DNA from 2 places in the Shewanella sp. 433 genome. Region 2 is predicted to be linked to the other one. Evidence: predicted binding sites of a transcription regulator. Region 2 holds the regulator's gene; the other holds the start of a gene.
The links. Region 2 encodes MetJ, which represses methionine synthesis genes. Its sites were predicted from a motif close to TAGACGTCTAGACGTCTA; they were not measured.
Positions count from the first base shown of each region.

Region 1: a site for MetJ is predicted at 2,411-2,428, ahead of metH (methionine synthase). Genes of this name have one in related genera too.

Region 1 covers NZ_CM181703.1:1,110,751-1,127,241, reverse strand. The annotation lists gene AC5YB1_RS05055 (FecCD family ABC transporter permease) at 1-315, opposite strand, end outside; gene AC5YB1_RS05050 (ABC transporter ATP-binding protein) at 315-1,109, opposite strand; cobalamin riboswitch at 1,263-1,433, opposite strand; gene AC5YB1_RS05045 (histidine phosphatase family protein) at 1,587-2,192, opposite strand; gene metH (methionine synthase) at 2,521-6,243, shown strand; gene AC5YB1_RS05035 (sll1863 family stress response protein) at 6,654-7,136, opposite strand; gene AC5YB1_RS05030 (sll1863 family stress response protein) at 7,200-7,487, opposite strand; gene AC5YB1_RS05025 (S8 family serine peptidase) at 8,426-13,636, shown strand; gene AC5YB1_RS05020 (cytochrome-c peroxidase) at 13,743-14,729, opposite strand; gene AC5YB1_RS05015 (SDR family NAD(P)-dependent oxidoreductase) at 15,120-15,785, shown strand; gene AC5YB1_RS05010 (protein adenylyltransferase SelO) at 15,848-16,491, opposite strand, start outside.
Region 2 covers NZ_CM181703.1:3,839,207-3,855,697, reverse strand. The annotation lists gene AC5YB1_RS17065 (peptidase domain-containing ABC transporter) at 1-1,438, opposite strand, end outside; gene AC5YB1_RS17060 (ABC transporter transmembrane domain-containing protein) at 1,435-3,090, opposite strand; gene AC5YB1_RS17055 (tetrathionate reductase family octaheme c-type cytochrome) at 3,648-5,021, opposite strand; gene AC5YB1_RS17050 (DUF3373 domain-containing protein) at 5,096-6,808, opposite strand; gene AC5YB1_RS17045 (c-type cytochrome) at 6,858-7,187, opposite strand; gene traF (conjugal transfer protein TraF) at 7,802-8,788, shown strand; gene AC5YB1_RS17035 (sulfite exporter TauE/SafE family protein) at 8,844-9,572, opposite strand; gene metJ (met regulon transcriptional regulator MetJ) at 9,679-9,993, opposite strand; gene metB (cystathionine gamma-synthase) at 10,217-11,383, shown strand; gene AC5YB1_RS17020 (bifunctional aspartate kinase/homoserine dehydrogenase II) at 11,403-13,796, shown strand; gene metF (methylenetetrahydrofolate reductase) at 14,170-15,060, shown strand; gene AC5YB1_RS17010 (c-type cytochrome) at 15,263-15,823, shown strand; gene AC5YB1_RS17005 (c-type cytochrome) at 15,835-16,491, shown strand, end outside.

The DNA.
Region 1 (16,491 bases), 1.3 Mb from region 2:
CAGATAAGGGTCGGCCAGTGGATTGCGGGTCACAGTTTGCAGCACGGCGCCGGCGATGGCTAAACCAAAACCGGCGATAAACGCCAGCACGATGCGCGGCATCCGCAGCTCCATCACAATGCGGGCGGTGACGCTGCTTGGACGCTCACCGCCAAGGGTGGCCAGCACCACATCGACCACTTGGTTAAAGTCGATGTGCGCCGCACCAAAACTGGCGGCTAACAGCGGCGTCATTAGGCTTAATACCCCAAACCCTGTGACCAATAGCAGGCCGCGCCAAAGGCGCTCGCTGGCCGATAATCCGGGCGAGCGCATCATGGCGTCTCCCCTTGGGTGACATTATGGTAGCCATAAAAGTAATTAATTTGCGGATTACCGTGTTGTGGGTGCGGGCTCACTTGGCAGCACACCTCAAAGACCTCTGCAATACGCTGCTCGGTCAACACCTCATTGGGGCGGCCTTGGGCAACTGCGTGGCCTTGGTCGAGCAGCAGCAATTGGTCACACAGGGCGCTGGCTAAATTAAGGTCATGGATCGAGATAACCACCGTCATCTCTAAGCTACGCAGTAGCTCTAAGATCTGTATTTGATAACGGATATCTAAATGATTAGTGGGCTCATCGAGGATCAGCAGCTTGGGCTTTTGCACTATGGCGCGGGCGATCAACGCCCGTTGTTTCTCGCCGCCAGAGAGTTGCTCATACCCTTGGTCGGCCAACGCGGTTAAACCTACTGTGGCTAAGGCGCGGCGCACATCGTGCTTGTCTTGGTCGCTGGTGAGCGAAAACGCCCCCTTATGGGGCGTCAACCCTAGCGCCACCAGCTGCGCCGTGGTCATGTCAAAATGGTGCGGCGTGTCTTGCAGCACCACCGCCACTTGCTGGGCAAAGGATCGCGCCGAAAAGTCGCCCACCGCTCGGCCAAATAAGGTGATATCGCCTTGGCTTGGGGTCAAATAACGATATAGACAGCGCAGTAAGGTGGATTTGCCGGCGCCATTAGGGCCGATGATCCCCAGCATTTGACCTTGGGGCAGTTCGACACTGACATCAGCCAAAATGGCGCGCTCGCCCACGCGCCAACTAAGGTGTTGGGCAGATAACGCCATAGGGATTGACGTCACAGGCTCACCATCCAAGCCGCAAAGCAATAGGGTAAAATGTGTTGCGACCGCGTAGGTGTCGACCTGCCGCTGTCAAGCGGGGCTAGCGCCCCAAGTCGATTGTTCATCTTTAGCTCCCTCAAGTCACCCGCTTGAGTCATTAGGCTATAGCATAAGGCAGGTATCCTGACTTGTGGTTGCAGACAAGGCCAATTGCCTTACTCAACACACTCACAGTTGCGGGTACAGTTTGGGCTGATGACCTTAGGTCACTCCCCAATTCCCTATTAAGTTTGAGTTACTCGACCCACGTTAAGTGAGTCGCTGCTCAACACCTTACGCTCGGCGTCATCTGTATGCTAGACACCTAAAATTGTTGGCTATTATGCGGTATTTCCCCTAGGAGGCAAACCACCTTTTGTATTTGCCGCGCTGGTTAACGACAAACGCTGGTAACTAACGCCCCAACATTGAGCTTAACCATTAACTCCAATGCAAGCGCCAATAGCCTTTACCATCGTTATCGACCAAGTGGCTTAACTTAACCACACTGGCATAATCGAGACTTAACTGGGTATAGAAGCCGACTTCGCCGCGGATCCCCAGCGCCAACCCCATCAAATGGCGGATAACCCCACCATGGGTAATAAGCAGCAGGGTATTGCCACTGTGCCTATGTAACACTTGCTCGATACAGGTCTCAATACGCTGCTCAAAGGCATCTAGCGGCTCACTGCCTGGCAATGGTGCGCGCCAGGGATCTTGCCAGTAGGCGTTAAGCGCCTCGCTATGCTCAGCGAACAAGGTATCAATCATCTCACCGTCCCAGTCGCCAAAGTCAATCTCCATCAAACCCGCCTCGACATGGCAAGGTAACTGCTTTTTTTTAGCGTAATACTCGGCAAACCCTTGGCAGCGGCTTAGGGGAGAGGTCACCAGCGCATCTATCGTCTCGGGTAATTTAGTCGCACAGGCCAGTTGCATCTGGGCAAATCCCAGCTCACTCAAAGGTAGGTCGCTTCGGCCTCGCAACACATTGCCGCCCTCGCACTGACCATGGCGCATTAAATAAAAAATCGTTTGTGTCATTGGCTTACCTTGATATTTGTCATGCCGTGGCAGCATACGCCGAGACAAGGCGACAATGCAATATGGTTCACACTGCCCCGCGGGCTGCCATTGTGCCAAAATAAACATCACCCACAGGCTAAGCGGCAGCCTATAAGCCACTGGGCTAACGAGGGGGAAAACTGATACTCTTTTGACTTGCCCTAAGCCTAATAAGTCGCTTACTATAGCAATTACTATAGACGTCTATACGTTTATACATCTAAAAATAATAGCAGGGTGATCACACCCTCGTCGCACTGCATCGGCAGTCGTGAACATGCATCGAGTAGGATATAGGTAGAATTTTATGGCGACCCGACCCCCTGTTACCCCAATAAGACAGATAACAGCGCAGATCCGCGAGCAGCTCGAATCACGTATTTTAATCCTCGACGGTGCCATGGGCACCATGATCCAAGATCATAAGCTTGAGGAAGCCGCCTTTCGCGGCGAGCGTTTTAAAGACTGGCCCTGCGATGTCAAAGGTAATAACGATCTGCTGGTTCTGACTCAGCCAGCCATTATCAAAGATATCCATAAACAGTACCTACTCGCTGGCGCCGATATCATCGAGACCAATACCTTTAACGCCACTCGTATCGCCATGGCCGACTACGAGATGCAAGATCTGTCTGTTGAAATTAACCTTGAAGGCGCGCGTCTTGCCCGCGCCGCGGCCGATGAAGTCAGCGCTGAAACGGGGCGCGCGTGTTATGTTGCCGGGGTACTTGGCCCCACCAACCGCACCTGCTCGATTAGCCCAGATGTTAACGATCCCGGTTACCGTAATGTCAGCTTCGATGAGCTGGTCGATGCCTATATTGAGTCGATTGAGGCGCTGCTTAAAGGCGGCGCCGATATCATCATGGTGGAAACCATCTTCGATACCCTCAACGCCAAAGCCGCGTTGTTTGCTATAGAAACGGTATTTGAACAGCTTGAGCTGCGAGTGCCCATCATGATCTCAGGCACCATCACCGATGCCTCGGGCCGCACCCTCACAGGGCAAACCACCGAAGCCTTTTACAACTCGCTGCGCCACGTTAAGCCACTGTCGATTGGCCTTAACTGCGCCCTTGGCCCGCAAGAGCTGCGCCCCTACGTGCAAGAGTTGTCAAAAATTGCCGAATGTTATGTGTCGGCGCACCCCAATGCGGGGCTGCCTAATGAGTTTGGTGGCTATGATGAAAGCCCCGAAGAGATGGCAAGCGTTATCGGTGAGTGGGCACAAGAGGGCTTTTTAAACATTATTGGCGGCTGCTGTGGTAGTACACCGGCCCATATTAGCGCCATTCGCGAGGCGGTTATCTCCCATGCGCCGCGGGCGCTGCCCGACATCCCAGTGGCTTGCCGCTTGTCGGGGCTTGAGCCACTGACCATAGATGCCAACTCGCTGTTTGTGAACGTGGGCGAGCGCACCAATGTCACCGGCTCGGCTGCCTTTTTACGGCTGATCAAAAATGGCGAATATGAAACCGCCCTCAGCGTCGCACGTGAGCAGGTAGAAAACGGCGCCCAGATCATCGACATCAACATGGATGAAGGCATGCTCGACGGCGTCGAGGTGATGCAGAAATTCCTTAACCTTATCGCCTCTGAGCCCGATATCAGCCGGGTGCCGATTATGATCGACTCCTCTAAATGGGAAGTGATAGAGGCAGGCCTTAAGTGCATTCAAGGCAAAGGCATAGTCAACTCCATCTCGTTGAAAGAGGGCGAAGCGCAATTTATTCACCACGCCAAATTGGTTAAACGTTATGGCGCCGCGGCCATCATCATGGCGTTCGATGAGCAAGGTCAGGCAGACACCAAGGCACGTAAGATCGAGATCTGTACCCGCGCCTATCGGGTGTTAGTCGATAAGGTGGGCTTCCCGCCAGAAGATATTATTTTCGACCCCAACATCTTCGCCATTGCTACCGGTATTGACGAGCATGACAACTACGCTGTCGACTTTATTGAAGCCACTCGTGAGATCAAACGCACCCTACCCCACGCGATGATCTCGGGCGGGGTATCGAACGTGTCGTTCTCATTCCGTGGTAACAACCCGGTGCGTGAGGCGATTCATGCCGTGTTCCTCTATCATGCGATTCAAGCGGGAATGGACATGGGTATCGTCAACGCAGGTCAGCTGGCGATTTATGACGATATCGACAGCGAGTTAAAAGCGCGCGTTGAAGCGGTAGTGCAAAACCTGCCCTGCCCAGTGGTAGATTCAAATAACACCGAGCAACTACTTGAGGTCGCCGAGAAGTTTCGCGGTGATGGCAGCCAAGTGGCTAAGAAAGAAGATTTAGAGTGGCGCAGCTGGGAGGTGAGCAAACGTCTTGCCCATGCCCTAGTGAAAGGCATTACCGACTTTATCGATGAAGACACCGAAGAAGCAAGACAGCAGGCGACTCGGCCACTGGATGTGATTGAAGGGCCGCTCATGGATGGCATGAACGTGGTCGGCGATCTCTTTGGTTCGGGCAAGATGTTTTTGCCCCAAGTGGTCAAATCGGCGCGAGTAATGAAAAAAGCGGTCGCCTACTTAAACCCCTATATCGAACTGGAAAAAGTCGAAGGTCAGTCTAACGGTAAAATCTTGATGGTCACTGTTAAAGGTGACGTGCACGATATCGGTAAGAACATCGTCGGCGTGGTGCTGGCCTGTAATGGCTATGAGGTGATCGATCTTGGGGTGATGGTCCCCGTTGAGAAGATCATCGAGGTCGCCAAGGCGGAAAATGTCGATATCATCGGCATGTCAGGCTTAATCACCCCGAGTCTCGATGAGATGGTGCACAACGTTAAAGCCTTCCATAAGGCGGGGCTTACTATCCCGTCGATCATTGGCGGCGCGACCTGCTCGAAAATTCATACCGCGGTTAAAATCGCGCCCCACGCACCAACGGGCGCCATCTATATTGCCGACGCATCACGCGCCGTGCCTATGGTATCGAAACTTATCAGCAATGAGACGCGTCAAGCCACCATCGATGCCACCTATGATGAATATCAGATGATGCGCGACAAGCGTAACTCACAAGAAAAACGCAAACAGATCATCCCCATTGCCGCCGCGCGCGACAACCGCTGCCAGCACGATTGGGCCAATTACACCCCATTTGTCCCTAATCAACTAGGGCGTCAGGTGTTCGATGACTACCCATTGGAAGACTTAGTCGAGCGTATCGACTGGACCCCGTTTTTCCGTAGCTGGGAACTGCATGGCCATTTCCCGAAAATCTTGGACGACAAGGTGGTCGGTGAAGAAGCCCGTAAGCTATTCGCCGATGGCAAAGCCATGCTTAAGCAGATCATCGACGAAAAATGGCTCACCGCCAAGGCGGTTATCGGCCTGTTCCCTGCCAATACCGTTAACCACGATGATATTGAGCTCTACACCGACGAAACCCGCACAACAGTGGAGATGACGACCCACCACCTGCGGATGCAGATAGAGCGCGTAGGCAATGATAACTTTTGTTTGGCTGATTTTGTCGCCCCTAAAGACTCAGGCGTGGCCGACTACATGGGCGGTTTTGCCGTCACCGCAGGTCATGGTATCGACGAGCATATTGCCCGTTTCGAAGCCAACCACGATGACTACAACGCCATCATGCTCAAATGTTTAGCCGACCGTCTGGCCGAAGCCTTCGCCGAGCGCATGCATGAGCGAGTGCGTAAAGAGTTTTGGGGCTACGCCGCCGATGAAGATCTCGATAACACGGCACTCATTCGCGAAAAATACAAAGGTATTCGCCCAGCGCCGGGTTACCCCGCCTGTCCAGATCACACCGAAAAGGGCTTGTTATGGGACTTACTAAAGCCAGATGAAACCATTGGGCTTGATATTACCGAAAGCTACGCCATGTTCCCCACCGCCGCGGTATCGGGTTGGTATTTTGCTCACCCGCAATCACGCTACTTTGGCGTGACCAATATTGGCCGCGATCAGGTGGAAGATTACGCCGTGCGTAAGGGCATGAGCATAGAAGAAACCGAGCGCTGGCTAGCACCAGTATTGGATTATGATGTTTAACGGGTAGAGATGTGGAGTCATCACCTTGACTCCTTTGATTACCCAAACTTCGTTTGAACATTAGTACTGAGGCTTCGCCTCACTAACCCATACGGCCTTACGGCCGAGGTAAGTCGTGGGTCTTCAACCCACACCCGAGCAAGAAGGGGATCAACAGCAATCCCCCTCTTGCATCTCCCCTTGCCGCCCCAGACGAAGTTACATGCATTAGTTAGGCGCCTCATACTCCAATAAAAATCGCCTAACGGCTCAGATCGGGCATCCATGCCCTCCGAGCCTTAGCCATCATCCATGATGGCTATACGGCATTTTTATCTACTTATTTCGGCAACTTCGATGGCGAATCTTGTAGCTTCTGACTAATTACTTAAAAAGCATGGGGGTGGGTATAATGCCATCTTTAAGTCCCATTATTCTTTAGACTCAAATTCTTTTTCGGCTTCTTCCCACGACTTCTCGAGATCTTTATAAGCATCCGAGAACCCTTGCTTAATTTCTTCCCATGCATCAGCAGAGCTGGATTTCATGCTGCCATACCACTGGGCAACTTTATTCTGTTGCTTACGAAGTGCTTTGAGTTTTTCGCGGGCATCTTGGCGCGCGGTTGCACTCATTTCATCCCAATTTTTATCTGTCTTCGCCTCTAACGCATCGATGCGCTTATCTAACTTATCAAGGCTCGCTTTGACTTCTTCCACCGCTTTATCTCGCTTATCGGCACTGTATGCACCAATCGTTTTAAGCATCTCTTCGGTTTCTTTTTTAACATCTTCTATTGAGGTCTTTTCCTCAGCTTTATCACTATCGGTTTGTGCATAACTCATCTGTACATAACCTAGCGGGACAATACCTATTATGGTGGCTAACAAAAATGCATTAATAAATGATTTCACAAGCAACCTCCTTAATACTTTGTCATTGTTTAGACTAATATTTACCTAATATTAGTTGAACTATTACTTGAACCTCTGCACTGCTGATTTCAATGCTTTGTCGAGCGAGTCCCACGCATTGTTGATACCCGCCTTAATATCTTCCCAAGCATCATCGCTAGACTCTTCAAGTTCAATTAATTGATTAGCGACATCCCTTTGCATTGTCCGCAGTTCTTCAATTTTTTTATAATATTCAAGTTGAGCGTCGGCTTCGGCCTTATCTGCTTTGGCTTTAAGCTTATCTATCTCTGCGCTCCACTCATCCAATTGAGCCCGTAATTTCTTTTCATATGCTTGCTTCATACTCATATCGTTCTCCTTTTACAAAAAAAACAATAAAAACAAAGATAAGCGCAACACCTTGCTTCATGTTACGTTTATAAACTCGGTAATATCGTTGATTTTTACTAACAGATAAATTAGAAAATACTAACTTTTACAGATGACAGGAAAGTCGTAAATGATCTTATAGATGGGATAAAAAAGGGAGCATTTAAATACATTGCGTCTCCTTTGAAATTCATTAAATGAGTTAAAAGCATAGCTCATACTGATTAATATTTCAAATAAGGCATAGAGACGACAAATTAATAATTAACAACAAAGACAATATAAAATATCTAATAAATAATCCTGTCAGATTATTCATTAAAATCTTACCTAAAATTCAGAAGAGAGTGTTGATATCGACTACATTGATTAACTTATATTTTATAAATCAATCAAGCCTGAACCTATCGACTCACGGCCATACTTAATGCACTGCACCAGAAAAAATGCAGCTCTGCCATCCCCATAGAGGGGTAATCAACAAACATCATTCCGATAGAAAGCGATTTCGCAAACGCCACATCTCGTGATGATATGCGTTAAGTACCGTACGGAATAACGATAGCTTTTAATATCAACCGTTTTAAGATCAAGAGTCATTACAGCTAAAGTATAACATTGTGGCGGTAGATTTTATTTTTCGCTAAAGATACAAAAAGATACAACCATATAAGCACCCGTTAAATTAACCACTGTTGATTTACCACTCTATTAAACAACTGCTTAACAGCATAAAAGTCTGAATAAAGCTTTATTTAAGGTTCATAAGATAGTTGCATTAATTCGCTAACAAACGGCGCGGTTGAATTACCCTCTACATGTTAATAACTTGTTTACCAAATGTTTCGCAAATACATGCGAAACATTGAGCGTCATCTCTTTCAACTTTGCCAACACGAATGGAAAACCAATAAAAAATGCAAAATCTATTCAAGTTAAATAAAGCCAGTATGGCCGTTTTCGGTGCGATATACATTAGCACTGCAAGCTACGCCGCTGCGGATATCGGAGCTAAACCATCGGGTGATGGTGGCTTTTATGTACCAACATTCACATCCCAAGATGTGGCAAATATTAATGAGCAACGTAAATCATATCAAGCAGGAGATATATTTTCAGGCAAACCGGGACAGGTTAATCATGTTCTGCCCAATAAAAAACCCATCGACATATTTAAGTTTGATGACTCGATTAAAGGTGATCATGTCTTTATCGTACAGCTAACTGATGAACCAGTATCAACCTATAATGGCGATTTTCAGGGCTATCCGGCAACCAGCCCAAGACAGAATCAGGCCTTTCAAGGCTCGGCAACACTTGATATCAATAGCCAGCCTGTACGTCAATACCAATCACTTTTAAGACAAAAACAAAATAGCGTTATTTCCGCTGCACAGGCGAAAGGCGCGCAACTGAATGTTGTCAGCCACTACACTCTAGCTAACAACGCTATTGCAGTAAAAATGACTCAAGCCGATGCCGAGATCATGGCGACCACCGCTGGCATCAAAAAAATCACCCCAAGTCGAATTTTCAAACTCAATACCGACCGTGGCCCAGAGTTTATTAATGCCGATACCGCTTGGGCTGGCGAGACCAGTTCAGGTATTAAAGCTAAAGGTGAAGGCATGGTGATGGGTATCATTGATACCGGCATCAATACTGACCATCCAGCGTTTGCCGCTGATGATGGATTTTCTGCCAACAACCCCTTGGGTGCGGGTAACTTTTTAGGAGATTGCCAGGTAGACACCAGTTTATGTAATGATAAGCTGATTGGGGTTTACTCGTACGATGTGATCACCGCGGCGTATAACGCATCTGAGTTTCAAGACAATCCATGGCAAACAACACTGATCCGCCCAAAAACAGGTGAAGATTATAATGGTCATGGCTCGCATACTGCCAGCACAGCAGCAGGCAACACACTATTCGATACGCCACTGCAGACCTCAACGGGTGAAGCGGTAAGTGATGGGGTAAACCTACCCGTTACTTTCGCGCAGACATCTGGCGTTGCACCAAGGGCTCACATTGTCTCTTACCAAGTGTGTTATCCCGGTGGCCAAGGCGATCCTTATGCTGGCTGTCCTGAGGAAGCGATCTTAGCCGCCTTTGAAGATGCCATAAAAGATGGTGTCGATGTGATTAACTTCTCGATTGGGGGCAGTGAAAACTTCCCGTGGGAAGATCCTATTGAACTGGCCTTCTTATCGGCTCGAGAGGCGGGCATCTCAGTTGCAGCGGCGGCGGGTAACTCTGGCCCCTACTTCTTTTCTGCCGACCATACCTCTCCTTGGGTAACCACCGTGGGTGCAACAACCCATGACCGTATTTTATCAGTAGGTAACACGAGCATTACTCATTTCGAAGGTGATGGTCCTAGCTATACACTGCCCTATAAAGATATTAAAGGCTTAGGTTTTACTGATGCCGTCAGTGGAATATTTGTATTAGCCGAAAACTATCCCGACCCAGACCCAAGCGATGGTTTTACCGCCGCAAGTTGTAATGCTCCATTTCCTGCTGGCACCTTTGCCAATAATGAAATAGTGGTGTGTGAGCGCGGTGATATTGCGCGTGTTGATAAAGCCATTAATGTTCAAAGTGGTGGCGCCAGTGGCATAGTGTTACAAAACATCAGTTATAGCCAAGGGTTAGTTGCCGATAACTTTGTAATTCCAGGCATTAACGTTGACTCAAGCGCCCGCTATACCCTTAAAAATTGGATCAACCAAAGCAGTGAGGGCATGGCAAAAGGCACCATTACTGCCACTACTAATGAATACTCTATCGTTCCAGAAAAAGGCAATCTGCTTGCCTACTTTAGCTCGATGGGACCTAGCCGTTTTATTGATAACTTAGTGCCAGATCTAACCGCACCGGGTGTCAATATTTACGCTGCCAATGCCGATGATCAGCCATTTACCTTTGCGCCTCGCGCCAGTGATTGGACCATGATGAGCGGCACATCGATGGCATCACCCCATACTGCCGGTGCCATGGCGTTATTAAAACAACTGCATAGTGATTGGAGCCCAGCGCAAATTCAATCAGCATTAATGTTAACCGCCAATCCAGTTAAATATGAACCCTATCAAGACGCTCCGGCACTCGATGTCGAATACAACTTTATGGCAGGTGCGGGCGCCATTGACGTGGCTAAAGCCGCTGAAACCGGCCTAGTCATGCATGAGTCGGTTGAAAATTATATTGATGCCAATCCGAATAATGGGGGCATCGTTAACTGGCTCAACCTTCCTTCTATGGTTGATATGAACTGTAAAAGTGAGTGCAGCTGGATGCGAACGGTTACGGCCACCAAAGATGGTAGCTGGAGCCTAAGCGCGCAAACCAAAGACGATGGTTCTGAATTGACGGTCAGCCCGACTGAGTTCAGCTTAAAGAAAGGCGAGTCACAATCTATTCAGGTCACCATGACAGTACCTGGGCGCGTAAGCCATTTACTCGAACCTGATGAGCCAGATTCTCCATGGGAAGGCAACAATGACTTTGGCATTTTCAATGGTCAAATCACCTTAACCGAAACGGGCAATCGTTCACCGGAATTGCACATGCCGGTGGTAAGTTTATCGGTTCCTGATGCCCTACCCGCAGAGAAACGCCTTACCGTAAATCGTAACATCGGTTCTGAGACTTTCGTGGTCAATACCGATAACTACAGCGACTTTACTCCACGCATGTATGGTTTAGTTAAACCCACCACCTTCGCAGCTGAACTCGAGCAAGTGGGTCCGTTTTTAACCGATGACAGTATCGCCGACGGATGGCATATAGAGGCTATCACGGTACCGGAAGGCACTAAACGCTTAATTGTAGAAGTGCAGTCAGTGGAAGATCTCAAGCCAACAGAAGAGCGAAATCCACGCTATCAAGGTGTTAACCCAGTTATTACTGTAGGTTTAGACGCCAATAATAACGCTAGCTTTATCCCTAGCGCAGATCAAAACAGTGATGATCCTAACGCGATGCGAAATGAGTTTTTTGATGAATTAGTGTGTCAGTCTTCATCGGAAACCATTACCAACTACTGTGACTTCATTGACCCAGTACCGGGTACCTATTGGATCGCGGTATCGAATATCGGTTATCAGGAAAAACGTCACAATGTGACGACTGGGTATGCGTTACTTGCCGACAATAGTGATAATGCTAACATCACCTTAAACGGCCCATCATCGCACGATGGTAACGGTGACTATGAGCTTACACTCAACTGGGATCTGCCCGATGCGAAAACCGGTGATGCTTATTACGGAGGTTTTGACTTAGGCAATATGCCGGGGGAAGAAGGGACGCTTGGCTTTACTTCGCTTAAATTAACTCGTGGCACAGACGCACTATCGTTAGATGTGAGCCAAACTAAGGCTCGTTCAATGGATGTTATTGATTTAAAAATCAACCTTATCCAAAACCTCGAATCTAATGAGCGTGCCTATGACTTTAAAGTCGAGTTACCCCAAGGTATGCGCTTAGCGCCAAACACCTTAGTGAGTAATAATGACACGATACTGGAAAACTTGGTCATTGATGAATCGGGCATGAGCTTAGCAGGTCAGCAACTCTCGACACGAGACATACCGCGCGAATATGTCGTGACCAATAACCTGACCTCCCAGCAGTGTCGCACGCCATTAATCGATGAGTATTCAACCGGTGGCTATATTGATTTAAATACCTTTGGTTTACAACCGAGTCAGAATTGGTATGTCGGTGGCAGTGAAGACTATTACGATATTCCGATGGACTGGTTATTTACCGGTATGCAGCAGGAACAATTTAAACTTTATAATCAAGATAATGGCGGCATATTCCGTATGCACCCTGTTGGTGCAATACAGTTTAACGATGCCTACTGGGTCATGGGCTGGCATAGAGGTCCTAGCTTCTTACTTGAGTCACTCAGCCCATTCTGGCGTGGTACGTTTGAAATGAACTATCGTCAGGACTATCAAGATCCTTGGGGGTTAACGCTAGCCATGCAGTACGCTGAAGAACGTCCAGATATCGGCGATATGCTGTTTATGGAGTTCGATAATGTCACTGACAGCGTTACAGGCGATCAATATGATTATCAGGTAATGCTGAGCCCTAATGCAGACTTTAGAGACAACCGTTTCGAAATCATCTTTGCCTATGACAACTTAGGTGCCAACCTTGAAAAAGGGGCGATTTTTGTAGAAGGTTTTGACAGCCCTTACTCGCAAAAAGCGGGCCCGAAAGATGGTTACCTATACACTATGGTTGGCTTCGACAACCTAGACGAAGTGCTCTCTGATGATTTAGTGATGTGTTTCGACTATCAAGGCCCGGAAGCTAGTGCAATTGAATTAAAAGTCAAAGCGGTTATTCAGCCTGAAGCGGTTGGTCAGGTTATGGATATCACCATGCATTACACCATTGGTGGCGATGTTAAAAAGAGTATGGTGCATTCAATCGATGTACCAAGCAATATCAAGCTGGGCGATCTACCTAACTTAACCGTTGCAGAAAATGGCACCATTGAAGATATCAAGGTGGTCTATGTCGATGCTAACAAGGTCGCCAACACCCTTGTGGTAACTGGTGATAATATCGAAGCGACCGTCGAAGGCGATAGCTTTTCGCTAACCCCTGCGGCGCACTTTTCTGGTGAGACCTTGGTAACAGTGACTGTCCATGACAATGAACATGTGACTGATAGCACTAGCACTAGCTTTGTGTTGACGGTAACACCAATCAATGACGCGCCAGAAGCTAAGGTCGCATCAACAAGTATCTCAGCCAATGAAGGTAGCAGCATTACCCTCGACGCTTCTGCATCTGTCGATATTGACGGTGACAGCTTAAGCTTCGCATGGGAAGGTCCAGGGACGATTGCCAATGCTGAGCAAGCAGTCACAACGGTCACAGATCTGAGTGTCGGCAGCCATGAATTCACGGTAACGGTATCTGATGGCAAAGAGAAATCTAACGCTAAGATCACTGTAACAGTGAAGGCGTCACAGCCTACAACAGAACCAGAACCAGAAGCTGAAACAGACAATGACTCAGGAGGTAGTTTAGGCTGGTTTGCCCTGATGCTACTGAGTTTGGCAGCGATGATTCGTCGCCCGTCGCGTAAATAACAGGTAAAACTTTAGACAACTTGCGGCAAGCACCGCCTGCAAGGTCATAAAAAGTCGGCAACAGGTTCACTGTTGCCGACTTTTTTTCAGCTAAAAAAGAAGCCGCTTAAAACGGCGCAGGGCGCGGTGTATTAGCATTCGATGGCGGCAATATCGGCAGGACAATTTGTGGCTGCTCGCCAGTTAATGTCTTTAAAAACGCGACCATCTGGTTAATTTCATCTTCACTTAATTTTTGCCCCAACTGAATATCAGCCATGGTGTCGACCGCCTCTTCAAGCGTCCACACACTGCCATCGTGGAAGTAGGGATAGGTCAGTTCGATATTACGCAACGTTGGCACTTTAAAGACATATTTGTCGGCTTCATTACCTGTCACCGCTTTGCGACCCTGTGCAGGGTTGTCGGTATGAAATGGCTTTACCAATCCCATCTTCATGTACATGGTGCCGCCAACGGCCGGGCCGTTATGACAGCTAACACAGCCTTTATCTTTAAATAGCTGGTAACCCGTTTTCGCCTCAGCACTAATTGCATCGGCATTCCCGGTCAAATACTGATCAAATGGGCTATTGGGGGTCACCAAGGTTTTTTCAAACGCGGCGATGGCATCGGTAATACGGTCGATATTCACCTCATCTGAGGCGTAAACATGATTAAAACGCGCCACATAAGCCGGCATTGAGGCGATGGTATCTATCGCCAGTTCGTGGCTGTAAGCCATCTCTTTAGGGTTGGCAATAGGGCCTGCAGCTTGAGCTTTTAGGTCGGCCGCGCGGCCATCCCAAAACTGCGCCAGCATATAGTCAGCATTGAGCACCGTTGGCGAATTTATTGGTCCCTCTTGCCAATGGTGACCTATCGAGGTCGGCAGGGCATCGACGCCACCCGTCGAGAGGTTATGGCATGAGTTGCAAGAGATAAAACCCGACTTAGAAAGCCTAGGCTCAAAAAACAACATTTTGCCGAGTTCCACTTTGTCAGGGTTAGTGATCACCGCAGGTTTTATCGGTTCAATTGGTTCACTGGCCGAAGCGGCTGACATTGACAACATAGAAGCCAACATAATGGCGACAGGAATTAACTTAATCATGGAAATACACTTAATAATAATATGGTGATGGCCGCCATAATAGGCCAAGCTCCACCGTTGATATAACGGTAATTTTCGATTAAGCCTATCGCTGCCGCTGATGTTAAATATGAGGCTCAAGTCACTGTTTAATCTAAAAAATAGCTAATAATAACCACCACACACCGGCTATCAACACAGTAATAAAACACTCCATAAACAGCTTAGTAAACTGATACCTACATCCCATACCTTAAACTTACTTATGCTTATATTTACGCCACTGTCCGCCAGCAGATAAGTTATGCCTTTTACATCGTCATGGCGAGGTAGATGCTCACCGCCCCCGTAATGTGCATAATAGCCCAGAGAACGTGGCAACCTAATGGCTTAAAAAAGTGGAGTAAACTGATGATATTAATAACCGGCGCCAGTAGTGGCTTGGGCGCGGCATTAGCAAAACAATATGCCCTTGATGGACGTGCTGTGACCATTAGTGGTCGATCGACCGCTCGCCTACACGCCCTGAGTCAGCAACATCTCAATATCAGTCCTATCGCGGCCGACTTAGCCAATGAAGCCAGTATTGTCGCCCTATTTGATAGCCTCAGTCTCAGCCCGCCAAGCACCGTCATTCATTGCGCCGGCAGCGGCTATTTTGGTGCTATTGAAACCCAACAAGCCGCTGAAATAAACACCTTGTTAGAGAACAATGTCACCTCCACCATACTGTTAATACGTGAGATCGTGAAACGCTACAAAGATCAGCCGATCAATGTAGTGATAGTGATGTCTACGGCAGCGCTCGCCGCTAAAGCCGGCGAATCAACTTATTGTGCGGTAAAATGGGCGGTGCGCGGCTTTATTGAATCGATACGTTTAGAGCTTAAAAACAATCCGATGAAATTGATTGCCGTCTACCCTGGTGGAATGGATACCGACTTTTGGCCAACTAGTGGTCAAAGGCTCGATACCTCAAGTTTTATGTCGGCCGAGGAGGCGGCGGGGATGCTAAAGCAGGCATTAGTATCCAGTGAGCATGGCTATATCTCAGATATCACCATTCAACGGGGTTAACCGCTCAACCCATGGCGAGCCTTGCCATCGCTCATTTGGCAAGGCGAATTTTAGGGAGCAGCTTAGGTGCCGCAATAGCTGACAAAGGGGCCAAAACTGGCGGGCGCGGGCTTGGCATAGTCCTCTGCCCCTGCTTGCGGCGTATAAGGCGTAGTTAACACCTCGACTAAACGCTCAAAGGGTTGGTAATCACCGTGACGCTGCGCCGCTTCAATGGCCTGCTCAACTTGATGATTGCGAGCAATATAAAGCGGATTCACGCTATCCATCAATGCCACGCTCTGCTCAATCGTTAACGGATCTTGCGTAATACGCGCCAGCCACTGCGTACGCCAGGCGTTAAACTTATCGGCATTATTAAATAACTTTTGGCTATCGTTACCTTGCTGGCTTAAATCGATCGCGAGTTGGCGAAATAGATTAGTAAAATCGACTTTCTCTCCGGTCATAGCCTCGAGCAGTTCCTCGCCCAGCGCCTGATCGCCAGCCTCCTCGGTAGATAAACCAAGCTTGGCGCGCATGCCATTAACCCAATGATATTTAAATACATCCCAAAATTCAGTTACCGCCTGTGTCGCCAGCTCAATAGCCACAGGTTGTGACTCATCGATAAGCGGGAGCAAGGTTTCCGCTAAGCGTGCTAAATTCCACTGACCTATGGCTGCCTGATTGCTGTACGCGTAACGTCCTTCTCTGTCGATGGAAC
Region 2 (16,491 bases):
CAGCGTCTATATCAAAAGTGATACCAGATAAGGCCGGTTCGCTGTCGGCGCTGTAACGTAGTGTAAGGTGTTTAAATGAAATTGCTGGGGGTTTTTGCCTGTCTGGTGCGTCTAATCTGAGTTGATTAAATTCAGTGGTGACCGCCATAAAGCGATCAAATTGGTTGATTGCCCCGTTCATCATGGTGAGTTTTTGTCGCGATGCAAAAGCCAATTGTGCTGGCCCAGTAATCCGCCAAATGAGCATGACGCAGGCAATCAATTCACCCGGTGATATGCTTTGATTGAGCACTAAAAATACACCGGTAAATACTGTGGCCAGCGCGGTAAAAAGTCCCATCGCATGAGCAACTGCGCTGTTGAGTCCGGCGCGCTTATTATACAAAAATTGTTGCCGGCAATGCTCTTGGCAGCGGCGTACAAACTGACGGTACCAAGCTTGGGTTTCACCAGCTGCTTTCAACTGCAGCAGTTGCTTGGCTAATTCATTGAGACTGGCCTGATATTCGTTACTGATGGTGGGGCTGGCTGCTTGAGCAAACTGAGTGAGCACCTTCATGATCCAGTAGAATAGCAGTAACATCAATAAGGGCACCAGCACCAGCCAGCCACTGAGTAAGGTTATGGCTATCAGCGCTACTAGGGTAAAAGGGAGATCCAGCAGGCCGGTACCATTGGGGCCAGAGATAAGGCTACGTACTTTTTCAGCATTGCGTATTCTGGCTAAATGGTTTGACAGCCCAACACGTGAGAGTACAGTGAGTGGCATGCTCAGTAAGCGGTTAAAAGTGATCCCTGACAGATCGCGAGCAAAGCGATTACTGCTAGTGGCAACCACTCTGGCGCGGATCAATCTACTTCCAATAAATATGCCCAATGCCAATATCGCGCCCAAAGCGATATTGGGCAATATTTCTGGTGCTTGCCCTCCAATGACTCTGTCATAAACCACCATGGTAAATAAGGGAATAGCTAATCCCGTTAAACTTGAGAGAAGGCTGAGCCAAAATACCGGTGCGTACCACTTACGTTGTTTGCGTAAGTGGGTGGCGAATGAACTCGCTTTCTTAGCACTCGAAGGCAAGCTGTCGATAATAAAGACATAACCATGAGATGGCAGTGAGTTTAGTTTGGTCCATTGTTGGTGCTTGTCCAAGTATTGATATTGTTGCTCGCTTCGGCGGGCAACTATGGGTTCGCCATCGACGGGGAGTAAGAGAAAGGGGTAGATGCTGTGGCTCAGAAGTGCCGAATCTATGGCTTGGACACTGACGCCAACATGATGTTTTTTGAGTAAGATGTAGGCTTCTAAATAGGTCAATTCATCGGCTAAATCACTTTGTTGTACGTTGCTGGATTGCCCGTTTAACCCCAATTGGCTTAGGAGGTTAACCAATGGTGTCTTAAGGTTTTGATATTGCTTGTTATCGGTATTCATTCTGCAGCCTCGGTTGTTGGAGCCATGGACGCTGAGCCTGTTTGATCAATATTAATGCAATAATCACTGATGTGAGCGACATCCTTAAAGTGGGACGCAACCAGAATGGTCATTTCTCCTTTACTCTCTTTTAATAAGGACAACAGTCGTGTCTGAGAGTCAGCATCGAGTGACACCATAGGTTCATCGAGTAACAGTATTGAAGGTGATTGCGCCAATACTCTTACCAGAGAAATCAGTTTTATAGCGCCTTGATTGAGTAGGTGGTTATCGTTACTCGCTACTCTGGTTTGGTATCCAGCTGGAAGTTGGGCAATCGTATCGGCTAATCCTAGCTGATCGGCCAATGCCATCGCCTGACTGTCACGCTCATGCCTAAATAGGGTCATGTTATCTAAAATTGATCCTGAAAAGAGTGTCGCCCAAGGCGGGGCATAACAGATGGACTGGCGATATTCGTGAGCATCATGGTCACCTTGGGCTATGCCTGCAATCGTAATTTGGCCTTGTGTTACTTGGTGAAATGCGCCGACAGTACTGAGCAACAAACTAGCATGTGTCAGAGGATTAGAGGTGATAGTGACCATGCTACCGCTTGGGATCTCAACGCTGAGGTCAGTTAATTTGGCACTGGTTTGATTGGCACTCACCTGCTGGAAGCTAATGGGACCTGCGGGCAGTTTTTGCTGATAGCGCTGTTTGCCGTTAAAGGACTCTTGGGGGGTAGCCACGATCTCATTGACATCCAACATCGCATTTTGAGCGGCAATAAATTTTGCCCGTAAACTGCCTATGGCACTTAATGGGGCAACTGCTCTGCCAGCTAAAATGGAGCATGCAGCTAGGCCACCTGTGGTGAGGTCGCCATTGAGGACTTCAAAACAACCAATTAACACTATGGCTAAAGTCGTTGCCTGTGCAGCCCCCTGAATAAGCTCTTGGAGTTTACAAGAGAGCCAATCAACTTGGTTTTGCTGTGCTAAACGTCGATGGTTAATTTCTTTATAGGCATATGTGATCCGCGATTCTAGCGCCATTGATTTAGTGGTCGTCAGTCCGGATAACACTAACATGAGTAAACTCGTACGCTCATTGTCGCTGGTGGCCAGCTCACTGGTGGCCGCCGATAACTGTTTCCCGATTTGCCACACTCGTAGCCCCACAAGCAACCACATCACTAGCGGAATAAAGACTAATGGGCCACCAATATAGGCGACTAATGCAAGGAAGATAAAGACAAATGGCAAATCCATTAATGCGACAGCCGCTTGGCCTGAGTAAATCTCGCGCATTGTGCTAATACTATTCAGAGCGTGGAATACTTTACCTGTACCTAATGAAGCTAGCTGTTGGTAGTCGGCTTTTAGTAGGCGCTCTACCACTTGGGTGGTGGTTTTTAGTTCAAAGTTTGCAGCAGAAGCACCGAGTAACCAGCTACGAGCATAGCGCAAGAGTAATTCGAGTAAAATGGCAAGACTCACGCCAATGGCTAAAATGCTTGCGGTACCGAAGCTTTCATTGGGTAAGATGCGATCGTAGATTTGTAACATGGTTAATGGCAGTGCTAGCGATAACAAATTGATCATTGTCGACGATAGTAAAAGCTCGACAAAAGACTTATTGTTGAGCAATAGACGAAAGGATTGAATCATGAGTTACCCACCCTGTGCCGCTTTCTGGAGCCCAGAAAAATAGTTGGTATTTACTTTTTGTTAACATTAACATTAGCATTATGGCTATAGGCTGTAAATTGAACAAAGTTATCTATTTACGAATGGGGGAATTCAGAACATAAGTCGACAGCGGCTGGCGGTAAGGCATAAATTGACTGCAAATCGCAAGGGCCTGTTGATCTTTCAAGGTTATTTTTGTAGCCAATTGTTGGGTATTTATACAAGGCAGAAGCTTTGTGGTGTAGTTATTCTACATAACAAGCTGAGAACGCAGTAGAAATGATCAACAAACGCTGCCCGAAGGGTTCGGCTAAAAACGTTTTACTCTTTGTTAAGTGAATTTTGCTTAGATGACTAGGCTGCAATCCACTCGCCTCGATTAAAACGTTTCAGTCTCGAACGAAATTTAACCTGCAAAGCTCAACAGGCCCTAGCCTAATATCAAAAAAGTGTCTCGTGTTGTTAAAGCAATGACTCCCCGGCTTTCGGGGGAGTCATTGTCAGTTATTGCAGGGATACTGACTCGCTTTTTAACTTTACTTAGCGTGCTTTACTCCTTGCTTGTTTTTCATCGGGTCGCCGTCATAACCTAAGGCTTGCCAATCCATACGAGTGCCTTTGTTGTGGCAGTCGTTACATTTAAGAGCTTGAGCTGATGGTGATACCATATGGTTGATACGCCACCACATTTCGGTTTCAGCAAAGCCATGCTCGCCACTGTATGTGATACCTTGCTCGGTTAATGCTTGGTTAGCTTCCATACCCAGTTTGGCGGCTTTATCCCAGTCGAAATCTTTCCAGTAGCCGCCTTTGCCATAAACCTTGGCCGTGACAAAGATATTTTGTTTCTTATCGTAGATCTGTTTGCCTCTGTGTACTTTGAACGGATAGATCTTAGCGGTAGCGTCGGTAATATCGCCTATGGGGTAAGTCAGTTTAGTTATCTTGGTGGGATCCATTTTATCGCCGACCATGTAGGCATCGGCTTTGCCGTTGTACCAAGCATATTCAGGAGCTACCATCTTAGCCCACACGAAGCTGCCTTTTTTCTTCATAAAGGTGTGCTTGCCATATTCATCGACGGTTTCTTCTTGATCGCTACCAGCAGTAGACCAATCCCAGCTCATCTTGGTGGGCTCATTGCGCGCAAAGAAGGGGATATGGCATGTCTGACAAGCCACACTAGCGGTATGGGTGTTAAGGCGGTTATTGCTGTGAGGCGCAGCTTCATGGCAGCTTTCACAGCCAATGTCATTCGTGCCGCCTGGTGATACACCCATGGCATTACCGCTGATTTGATGTTGCTCGGTAGCATGGCAGGTTTGGCACTGGAAGTCGTTGCCATCGCTGTCCATATGGACATCGGTTGCCTTATCTGGGTAAGCCATGGAGGAGTCGAGATCGCCATGTTTAACCGCATCTCCACCGCCGCCATAGAAGTGGCAAGTACCGCAGTTATCGCGGACTGGCATACCGACATTTTGCGCTACGCGCTCAAGGTTGACCTTGGCTAGCGCTTCACCCGCACCGGCAGGATCTTTAATATAGGTCCCTGTGGTGTCGTGACAGACCAAGCAGTCGACCTTGGTCATGTCGGTGAAGTCGAAGCTGTCGTCTTTCCAGCCATAACCGGCATGGCAACTAGTACACCTGGGTTCGTTACCCGAGATTGAGGTGCAAAAGTTATTGATGGCATTTTTTTTGCCACGTTTAACTGTGCGTCCGGGAAGTTCTTGTTGCAATTCCCACGTCCAGTGGGATGATTTCATAAAGTCTTTAGCATGATCTTCATGACATTCAACACATTGTGCCGTGACTTGTGTCCCTTGGGTAAAGGGGCCTTCAATGGCGTCTTTATGGGGATTGTCTGCGGCATTGGCGCTGGCCAGTCCCAATAGCCCCATGGCCATTATCGAGATTAAAAAGCGTGGATGTTTCATCGGGTGATCCCTACCCCCGGCGTGAGCCGGGGGATAGTCTAAGTTTAGAAGTTGACTGTTAACGAGGCATTGATGTCAAAGGCGGTGTCGACCACAGGCAGCATCGAATAAGCGCCGCCTTCAATGACATCATCAATTTTTTGCGGCGCGCCAACAGGGGTACCGCTACCTGTGTATTCATAGTCGTAATACAGCCCTGCCAGTTTGATAAACATACGTGGGTTGATATCAAACATGTAGTAGGCTTCGGCAACATGACCACGGGTGGCAAGCTTACTGCCAATAGGATCGTCTTGCGCTTGAGTAAACGGAGTCCAGTATTTAGAGCCATAGTTATATTCCAGACCTAACTTACCGTAAGGCGCCGGAATTTGGATGCCGACATAAACGCCGTACCCATCTTTAGTGTCGGCGCTATCGGCGGCGTCTGGCATCATGATAATTTCGCTGCCGTCGGCGTTGAGCTGTGCTTCAAATACCGCATCACTTAACATGCCGCCAAACATACCGGCATTGCCGTTGCCTTCGGCTCGTGTCCAGCCAAAAGAGGCGAATAGCTTCATATCCTCATCGCTTTCATAGGCGTAACCGACCCCCCCTAAATACATGTCACCAATCACCCCACTAGGTTGTACCCGGGTTTGAAAGTTGAAGTTTTCAAACTTCTGCATATCTTGGTACATGGTTGGGGCAAAAATGCCTGCCAGTTGAGTAGGAAAAGCCATGGTGCCTTTGAAGCCGTCGTTAATGTCTTTGGCACCAAACAGAGTAAATTGCAGGAAGTGGTTACCGTCGTTGATGGCGTCGATATTAAAACCACCTAGATGCGTATCTTTGGTGACGATATCACCAAACATTTCGCCATTACCCCATTGTGACTCAAAGCCTTGGCCGTAACAGAAACGCACTACTTGGCCATCAATACCAGTGATCTCGCCTAAGTTGTAACCTAAGGTGGCGCCATCGAAGTTAAAGTTGACTAAGTGACCTGATGGGGTGCCGCCGCGCTTCTCGTTTTCTCTGTAATGAGAGGGTGGGCCGTAGGTTGAGGGACGACGACCGATAGAAAGATAGGTGTTGGTGCCACCGATGTTTTTCCAGTCGAAGTAGGCGCGCTCGACTCTGAGCCAGTCGCCGCTGGTATTGCCGCTACTACTGCCATCCATGGTGAACGAACGCCATGAATCAAATACTTGGGTGCCAGTTGAGTCCCCCCAGTTTTTATACATGCTTAATCGAGCTGAAAAGCCAACGTTGTCCCATACTTTGGCTTTTAGATTGAGTCTGAGGCGGGTGGTATAGAAAATATCATTATCGATATCTTGTACCGATTTTGGCGCCAGCACATAAGGCATTACTCCCTGCAACATGCCATTTTGGAACGCACTGGCTAATTCAGGGTTGGCGCTTAACATCTTGCCTAATGGCGAGTTGGCATCGTTTGGCATTCCAAAGGTGCCAGACATGGCTTTTTGGCCAAAATCATTGAAGTCAACTTTGATGGCAGGGTTCCAAGTGACATTTTGATAATGCAATGAATGAGCCTTGGTACGAAAATCTCCTGTGAGTTGGATTCTATCCAGTGCTGTGTGGCGCTCATTTTTGTCTACGCGGCTATTAATATCGTCAATTTCTTCTGATAGCTCAGCTAGTTGCTGTTTTAAGTCTGCCAGCTTTTGTTGTTCTTGAACGGCACTGTACGCGCCGCCAGAAAAGGCTAATGCATTGGCAATTAAAATCGATAGTAGTGTACGCATCTTTGTCTCTCCGTCGCGCGAGGTGCGCAGTAGATGGGCTTAGTGAGTCTTAACCGCAAGTCTGTGGTTGATCGGAATCTGCCGCATGGTCATAAAGAAACTGCTGAATATCCAAGCGGTCTTTTTCGGAGAGTTGCTCAAAAACCTCAGGCTTAACCTTGTGTTGATCACGTTTAAAATAGCGATCCCACTGGCTCATGGTTTTACTCATCGGAGTGATTTCACCGCCCGCATCGCCTTTGCTATGGCAGGCTTTACACTCTTTCTTGTAGAGGTGTTTACCTTTTTTCGGGTTACCGCCATCTACGGCATAAACTTGGGCGCCTAACGAGAATGTGAGCATGATGCACGTTGCAATTTTTACTATGTTTTTCATCATCTTTCCTTAATCACCACCCGTGGTGATTTTTTATTAAACAAAGCGGGTGTTTGTTGTTAAAAAGTTTACTAAAGGAGTCGAGATGTGAGTTTGAGGTTGATCACCTTTACAATAAAAATCTAATTGATAAAAATATCATTGATATTAATCTAATTGATGTGGTTTAAGTTTTTGTATTAAAAGCCTTTTATTGTTTGCTGTTTTTGCAGGGATGAGGTGTTGGCTATCAATTACTGGTGGAGGTGAATCACACTTTTGTAGTTAAACATCTGCTAAATAATGGCTGTAATGTTAATGAACTTGTTATCGCTAACGCTGTGATTGTCGTCGAAAGGGGGCGTTATTTTTGGGAAATACGTCGCGATGGGCAGTATTTTGATCTTATCAGCCATAGTGGATTATCGAGCATATTTACGCAGCAGAGGCTGGGGGAGTAAAGGTTAAATACGGGCTAAATATCAGTATTTTTACTTGCCATATCATCTAGCACTTAAGAAATGAACTATCTTTAACAATCGAGCGTACTAATCTTTCAACACGCTTAAAATGACCATTATTCGGAGGGGGGAGAAAAGGGAATGAAGTGCCTTAGCATAATAGTGTTAATCACGCTGATGAGTCTCACTAGGTTTTCCTTTGCCGAGCAGCAATATGATGGTGTACATAACTCTGCTTTAAACAGTTCACACGTTGCCGTAAGTCATCAACATGGAGATCTCTTCAATCATCCTGCCTTGTCAGTGTTAGATGCGACTAAAGAGGCGCGGGGGATTGCATCGCCGCAAGCAGAGAGAACCTCTGCGACACAAGGTACATCGATTGTCTTGCCGACGGTGCAGATGCCAATGACACTGTTTCATAAGACTTATATCGAGGCGGTAGGTGTTGCAGATGCGATTCAAAGCAATTTAGACCATTTTGATGTTAACAATCCTGCAAATGTTTCAGAGTTAGGCTCTCTCGGGGCGTTGGTGTCGGGGGGAGTGTCTGATGTTGGCGTTGTATTGAGTTTTCCTCTATCAATTGTCAACATGCCAATATCGGTTGGGCTCTCGCCCAAAATACAGCGTATCGACACTTACAATTATGTAGTTAATGCGAATAACGTGACTTTTGATAGTGGTAATGATTCCCCCTATCGTAATGATGATACGGTATTTAATCTTGATGTTGGTGTGGTAATTAAGCCTTTTAATGGGCTAACCGTTGGCTTGTCTGGACGCAATTTAATCGACCCAAAACAACAGAGTGTAGAGTCATTAGGGCGGCAATTTACTTATCGAGTTGAGCCTTTATATACTGCTGGGGTGGCTTATGATTGGGCTGCACTTACCCTAACAAGTGATATCGATTTGAATGCTCATCAAGGTTTCGATGAAGTGGTTAGTACACAATATTGGCGCTTCGCAGGGGAGCTAAAAACCACGGATTGGTTGGCGTTACGTGTGGGTTATCGCCACAATTTAAACAATACCGCAATCGACCTGTATTCGGTTGGTACAGGCTTTAGTATTGGTCGCACCTTTAATCTGGACTTAACCGGGCTGTTTGGCAGTGATGATGCCATTGGGGGCGTGATCCGAACCTCATATCATTTTTAGTGATTATCTTGTTTGCTGATTTTTATTCCCTTTTACGGACACCTATTTGAGGTCGTTACGTTAGTTCTATAATCGATTTTACCGCTAAGATCAGCGCACTTGTACTGCACAATATCAGGGTAAGGCGTTGGGTTTTTTGTTTGTCGATGCCGCCGACAATACGATTAGCAACTACAAAGCCTAGCAGGACCGATGGTAGCAATAGCATTGAAAGATACAGATGACGCAGTGTGAGTAATCCACTGAAAGCCAAAATGATTAAGGCGATCATTGAGCTAAAGATGAAGAAGGCTGACAAGGCTGCGCGAAACTGTTTGGCGTCTTTTCCCGAGAGTAAAATAGCCATTGGCGGTCCACCAATGGCAGCGATATTACCAAAGATCCCCGACAATATGCCCGCCATAAAAAGATTACTGCGATTTATGGGGAGACGTAGCTTGAATAGGCTCAGAACCACGGCTAGAGCCACAATGATTGCAATGGCTAATCCCAATACTGGTTGTGGTGCTAGCAATAATAAGGTTGCGCCTAATATTCCGCCAGGGATACGCCCCAGTAAAGCATATTGTAAGCCGTTAAATTCCAGTGCGCGCCTCTCTCTTAGCAGGGTGAGTAAGGCGATAGAAAAGCCCATCATAATGACAGGTGCGGGCACTAGGCTTGGGTCGACGAGATAGAGTAACGGCGAGGCGACAACGGCTAAGCCAAAACCGATCAGGCTTTGGGTTAGGGCGCCAATAAAGATGATCAGCGACGCTAGGCCAAGGATCATGGGATCAATCATAAGTTCAGGCACTATACCACCAGGGGTTGCAGTGTGTTTAGACGTGATAAAGAGGAGGGATCGCAGTGCGATCCCTCTTTAGCAAAACAGGATAGGTAAAGTCGATTTACTCGACGTCTTCCCATTCGATGCCCATCTCAGTCATCAGCTTTTTCACTTCGGCTGGAATACTGTCGGGTTTGTCTTTTGACAAGTCATCATCATGGGGTAAAGGTTGGCCAGTATAAGCATGCAAAAAAGCTTCACAAAGCAATTCGCTGTTTGTAGCGTGGCGTAAGTTATTCACCTGACGACGAGTGCGTTCGTCGGTTAAAATCTTAAGCACCTTGAGGGGAATAGAGACAGTGATTTTTTTCACTTGCTCATTCTTCTTACCATGTTCAGCATAGGGGCTGATATAATCGCCATTCCACTCAGTCATTGACTCACCTGTTAATTCTCAAATTCGGGGCAGATTTTATACCCTTACCGGGTACAGTCAAATTATTGCCTCTAATTTTTGTTAATTGCAAATAGATTTCTACATGTTTGGACGTCTAAACGTCTAAATATGTTGACGCTACCGCTTGCCTTAGGTACATTTAGACGTCCAGACATCTATAAAGTATAGATGACTGCCGCCGATTTAACTTTAGGAGTAAAAGATGACTGAGCGTAAATTAGCCACGGCAGCTGTGCGTGGGGGGATAGAATCCGATACCCAATATGGTGCCGTTGTACCGCCCATCTATTTGTCGACCAATTACTCCTTTGATGGCCATCAACAACCGAGAGATTTTGATTATAGCCGCTCGGGTAATCCGACTCGCTGTATTTTGGCTGACGCCATAGCGGAGCTGGAACGTGGGGCGGCAGGCATAGTGACATGCACTGGCATGGCGGCCATCACCTTAGTAACCAATTTACTGGGGCCCGATGATCTACTCGTGGTGCCGCACGATTGCTATGGCGGCAGCTATCGACTATTTACCCACCTCGCCAAGAAAGGGGCATTTAAACTGGCAGTGGTTGACCAAACGAATGCCGCTGCTTTGGCAGACGTTATTGCTCGCCAACCTAAAATGGTCTGGTTAGAAACCCCTTCGAACCCATTACTGCGCGTGGTTGATATCGCAGCGATTGCGAGCCAGAGCCATGAAGTGGGGGCGCTAGTGGTAGTCGATAACACCTTTTTATCGCCTATCTTGCAACAACCTCTGTTGCTCGGCGCTGACATAGTGATCCACTCAACGACTAAATATATCAACGGGCATAGCGATGTGGTCGGCGGCGCGGTTGTCGCTAAAGATGCTGAAGTGGGTGAGCTGTTACATTGGTGGTCTAATACCTTAGGGTTAACCGGCTCAGCCTTCGATAGCTATTTGACCCTACGCGGCTTAAGAACAATTGCGGTGAGAATGCGTCAGCATCAAGCCAACGCACAGCAGGTGTTGGCTTTGCTAACCCGTCATCGCGCCGTTGATAAGGTCTATTATCCTGGTTTGGCGGACCATCCAGGCCATGAGATCGCGTTAAAACAGCAAAAAGGTTTTGGTGCCATGCTCAGTTTTGAGTTAAAAGGTGGCGAAGCAGAGCTTATTGCCTTTTTAAATGCGTTAGAATACTTCTCTTTAGCCGAAAGCTTGGGTGGAGTAGAGAGCTTAGTGGCGGTTCCTGCTACCATGACCCACAGAGCGATGGAGCCAGCGGCTCGTTTAGAGGCAGGGGTGAAAGATACCCTTATTCGTTTATCTGTTGGGATTGAAGATGGTGACGATCTGGTGGCAGATATTCAAGCGGGTTTAGATGCGGCTATCGCGGTAAGTTGTTAAAGGTATTGAGGAGCAAAAAATGACACGATGTCATTTGCATAAATTTGGCGGTTCTAGTTTAGCGGATGCAGATTGTTACCGCCGTGTCGCTCATATATTACTCACCCATGGCCATAGCGATGATCTCATCGTGGTTTCTGCTGCGGGCAAGAGTACTAATTTTTTATATAAATTACTTGAGCTAACCGAGTCCGGTCTGTTGTGGCAAGAAGAGTTGCAAGTGTTGATCAGTTACCAGCAAAATCTGATCGAGCAACTGTTATCTAACGAACAGGCGCGCAGCTTGCGCGAGCGTCTATCGACCGATAAATCCCAACTCAGCACATTACTTTCTCTTGCCGATTTAACGGATTACCAACGCAATCAAGTGGTTAGTTTTGGCGAGCGCTGGTCATCGCGTTTACTTGCCGCGCTGCTGCGTGAATCAGGCGTCGGGGCAGTCGATGTGGATGCGCGCACTTTATTAGTGGCCGATGAAGGGGCGGTACCGCAAATTCGCATAGGGCAATCAAAGCAAAAAGTGCAGGCGATGCTGAATGCTCACCCTAATGAACGCCTAGTGATCACCGGTTTTATCTGTGCTAATGATAAGGGCGATACCCTGTTGCTGGGCCGTAATGGTTCAGACTTTAGCGCCACCTTGCTGGCCAGCCTCGCCAATATTGAACGGGTGACCATTTGGACCGATGTGGAAGGGGTGTTTAATGCCGATCCCAATCGCATTAACGATGCACGCCTGCTCAAAAGCATGTCATTAACCGAGGCTAATCGCTTAGCCCATCTTGGTTCGCCGGTACTGCATAACCGTACCTTACAGCCACTGTTTGACACTAACGTGAGCCTAGCGGTGCGCTCGAGTTATGCGCCCCATACCGATTTTACGCTTATTGCGCCTAAGAGCTTATCGGCTAGCGCGCCCGTCGTTACTAGTCTACCTAGCGTGTCGTTGTTTAGCTTAAGCTTTAATGCCGAGCTGCCTCAATTATTAGAGTGTTTTGCTAAGGCAGGACTGGCTCCCTTGGCCTACTGGTCATCGGCGTCTGGCCTTGCAGAGCTGGCCTTTACCCACGAGAGTGAAAAACAAGCGCGGGCGATATTTGAAGTCAATACTCAAGCACTGGGGATCGATGCATTAGAGGTGCGACAAGACTTAGGCTTAGTGGCGTTGGTCAGTGCCGATGCTGCACTTTATCGCCGGGGTTTTTCACGTCTATTAAGCCGCGATGCTCACCCATTGTGTAACGATGGCCTAAGTTTGGTCACTTTGGTCCCTAAGGGGCAGGTGAGCCTATTGACGCAAAAGGTACATCGTCGCTGCGCTGGCCCGCGTAAACGTATCGGAGTATTACTGCTGGGTATTGGTAATATTGGTGATGCGTGGATTGAGCTGTTTAAGCGGGCGAGACCGGTATTAAACAAGGAGCTTGAGGTCAGTCTCGAGTTGGTGGGATTACTGAGTTCCAAGCTGGCGCTATTAAGCGAGACCGATATCGATCTTAATCACTGGCAGCAGCAATTTAATGAGCAAGCAACCCCTTGGGATTACAGCCACCTGTTTGAACGATTACGCCATGTTGAATGTGATGAACTTATCGCGTTAGATATCAGTGCTAGCGCCGATTTAGCGTTGCAGTATCCAGCATTTTTTGCCCGTGGTATTCATATGGTTAGCGCCAATAAGCTGGCTGGCAGTGGGCCTTTACCTTTTTATCAAGAATTAAAACAGCAGCTGGATAATCGTCGACTTTTTTGGCGCTACAATGCCAGTTGTGGTGCGGGATTACCCGTGCAACATGCCCTAAATGATTTACATAACAGTGGCGACGCCATCGAAGCGGTGGGGGGGATTTTTTCCGGCACCTTATGCTGGTTGTTTGAACATTTCGATGGTACTAAACCCTTCTCTGAATTGGTGCTGCAGGCTAAGGCGCTTGGGCTGACAGAGCCCGATCCGCGTGACGATCTGTCGGGGCGAGATATGCAGCGTAAATTGCTTATCTTAGCGCGAGAGATAGGCCATGATATTGAGCTTGATGATATTGCGCTGCACTCTTTAGTGCCGCCGCATCTTGCGCAGCTCCCGTTGGCTGAATTTATCGAGCGTATCAGTGAGCTAGATGCTGAGATGCTACGTCAATATCAAGCGGCTGCGGAGCAAAATAAAGTGTTGCGCTATGTGGCTTCCTTGCAACACAGTGACGGTCAACTTGCAGCGCAGGTCGGGATTGAGTGGGTGGATCGCAACGATCCTTATGCTAACTTAACGCCCGGTGATAATGTGTTTGTGATTCGTAGTCACTTTTATCAAGATAATCCTTTGATTATTCGTGGTCCAGGTGCCGGCCGTGAAGTCACCGCTGCTGCGGTGCAATCGGATCTGGCGCAGATCTGCCGCGATCTATTGCAAGAGTAACCTCTTCTCAGACGTCATACCTTAAGCGGCCCAAGTTAGCACTTGGGCCGCTTTTTTTGTCGATAATGCCGCTATATAGTGCATCTAATACTTCATCTCAATGCCACATTATTCGCTTTTTCTTGGAAAATTTCTGTTATCCAGCCGGTAGTTATATCGGCAACACCTTGTCGGTAAGCAGGTAATACATTTTATGTAACAATGGCTTGATGCTCATGTCGCTCATGCTGTAATCGGTTTGTTGTAGAGGCGAATAGACTATTTTAATTTTGGTTAACTTTTACGCTTGACTTAGAACTGAGTTTCTCTAGTATGTAGACATATAGACGTCCAAACGTCTAAGTACTATCGTCGAACGTCTGAGGGAATAAAGATGGCTTTTCACCACGCGCAACATGCAAACTCATTAAACCAAAGCTTGTCTGAGCTTAATGGTGACATTAACGTCTCGTTTGAATTCTTCCCGCCAGCCACCCCTGAGATGGAACAGATCTTGTGGAACTCAATCAGGCGTCTCGAACCGTTAAAGCCTAAGTTTGTCTCGGTAACCTATGGCGCTAATTCCGGCGTACGTGATCGTACCCACGGGGTGATTGAACGCATTCAGAAAGAAACCGATCTGGTGGCTGCGCCGCACCTGACCTTAGTGGATGCCAGTGATGAAGAGCTAGTTGAGCTGGCCAAGCATTATTGGCATTCCGGAGTGCGTGACATAGTGGCACTGCGTGGCGATTTACCCGAGGGCAGTGCCAAGCCCACTCGATTTGCTAATGATTTGGTGCGCCTATTACGTTCGGTGGCCGATTTTGATATCTCGGTAGCGGCTTATCCAGAAGGCCATCCTGATGCGACCAATGCGCAAGCGGATCTGATTAATTTAAAAAAGAAAATTGATGCAGGGGCCAACCGTGCTATCACGCAGTTTTTCTTCGATGTCGAGTCCTACTTACGTTTTCGTGATCGTTGCGTGGCCGCGGGTATTGATGTTGAAATTATTCCAGGCATCTTACCTGTTACCAACTTTAAGCAACTTAAACGCTTTGCTGGCATGACCAATGTGTCGATTCCCCGCTGGTTACATAACCAATTTGAAGGCTTAGATGACGACCCTGCGACACGACAAATGGTAGGTGCTAATGTGGCCATTGATATGGTGAAAGTGTTATCGCGAGAAGGAGTTAAAGATTTTCATTTTTACACCTTGAACCGTGCCGAGCTAACTTATGCGATTTGCCATACTTTAGGGGTTCGTCCAGGGCAATAAGTCTAGGTTGTGTTGCCATCGTTATGTTTGAACGCATCCTGTTATTGAACGGATGCGTTTTTGTTTTTCGGGGAGCTTTTATAATTTTTTTGATGAAATCCATTACCTTATTCGTTCGAATCCCTCTATCATTAAGGGCAGTTATAATCGGGAGGATATTATGAGATCGATAACGTTAGGTTCGGCTTTGTTGTTATTGTCGATGCCTTTATTGGCAGAGCCAATGGCGATGCCGCCATCAGCACAATTGTGTGCGTCATGTCATGGCCCAACAGGGCAAGGTGTTGAGCCATTAGGCCCAAGATTAGCAGGGCTATCTGCTGAATATATCACTCAGCAGATCAAGTTGTTCCAAACAGGCCAACGCCAAAATGCCAGCATGACGCCTATGTCTATGGTGCTCCAAGGTGATGCAATTAAGCCTGTCGCGGACTATTTCTCATCTCAAGAAGTGCCTGAAGTCAGTGTTCACCTTCGCGGTGAAGCCGCAGTGTACAGCGACCCAACCCAAGAATTAGTGTATCAAGGTGACTGGGACAGAATGATCCCAGCATGTGTCACCTGTCATGGTCCGTCTGGCATAGGTGGGGGCCAGTTCCCACGTCTTGCTGGTCAGCAGGCAAGCTATATCAAGACCCAGTTACTTGCTTGGCAAGCGGGCACTCGCAAGGGTGATGTAGATGCAATGATGGGGACCATTGCAAATAAGCTAACCGCAGAAGAGATTGATGCGTTAGCCAAGTATTTTGCCGAGATCAAATAGGGAGTCTGACCATGAATCATGTTAAATCGCTACGCAGTGCTTTGATAGCGTTGATTGGACTCTGTGTGCCAAGCCTAGTTATTGCCGCTGAGTTACCTGACAAACAGGCTGAATTACAAGTCAAGCCAAAGTCAGATGATACGGTTTATTTAACGCCAAGAGAGATGAGTGCCATACCTCAAGGGGCATTTGGCGATAAAGTTAAACAGGGTTATCAGCTGTTTGTTAATACTCAGCAGTTACGTGGTAAATATGTCGGTAACGAGCTGAACTGCTCTAACTGCCATATGGATGCAGGGCGTAAACCCAATGCATCACCGCTATGGGCTGCCTATATGGCTTACCCTGCTTATCGTAAGAAAAACGATAAGGTCAACAGCTATCAAGAACGTATTCAAGGTTGCTTTACCTACTCGATGAACGGGAAAGCACCGGCAGATGGCAGTGACGAGTTAGTGGCGTTATCTGCTTATTCCTACTGGTTGGCCATGAGCGGCTTGATGGATCAATATCAAGTGACGGGCGAAGTGCCAGAATTGAGCGATGCAGAGTTGCTCAAAGGCGGCAAGCGTGAAGACTTTGCTCTGCCCGCGGCGGTTAAAGCTGCGATGAATATCGATGAGTTGGCAAAGCTTCCTGGTCGTGGTTTTCCACCGATTGAAAAGCCT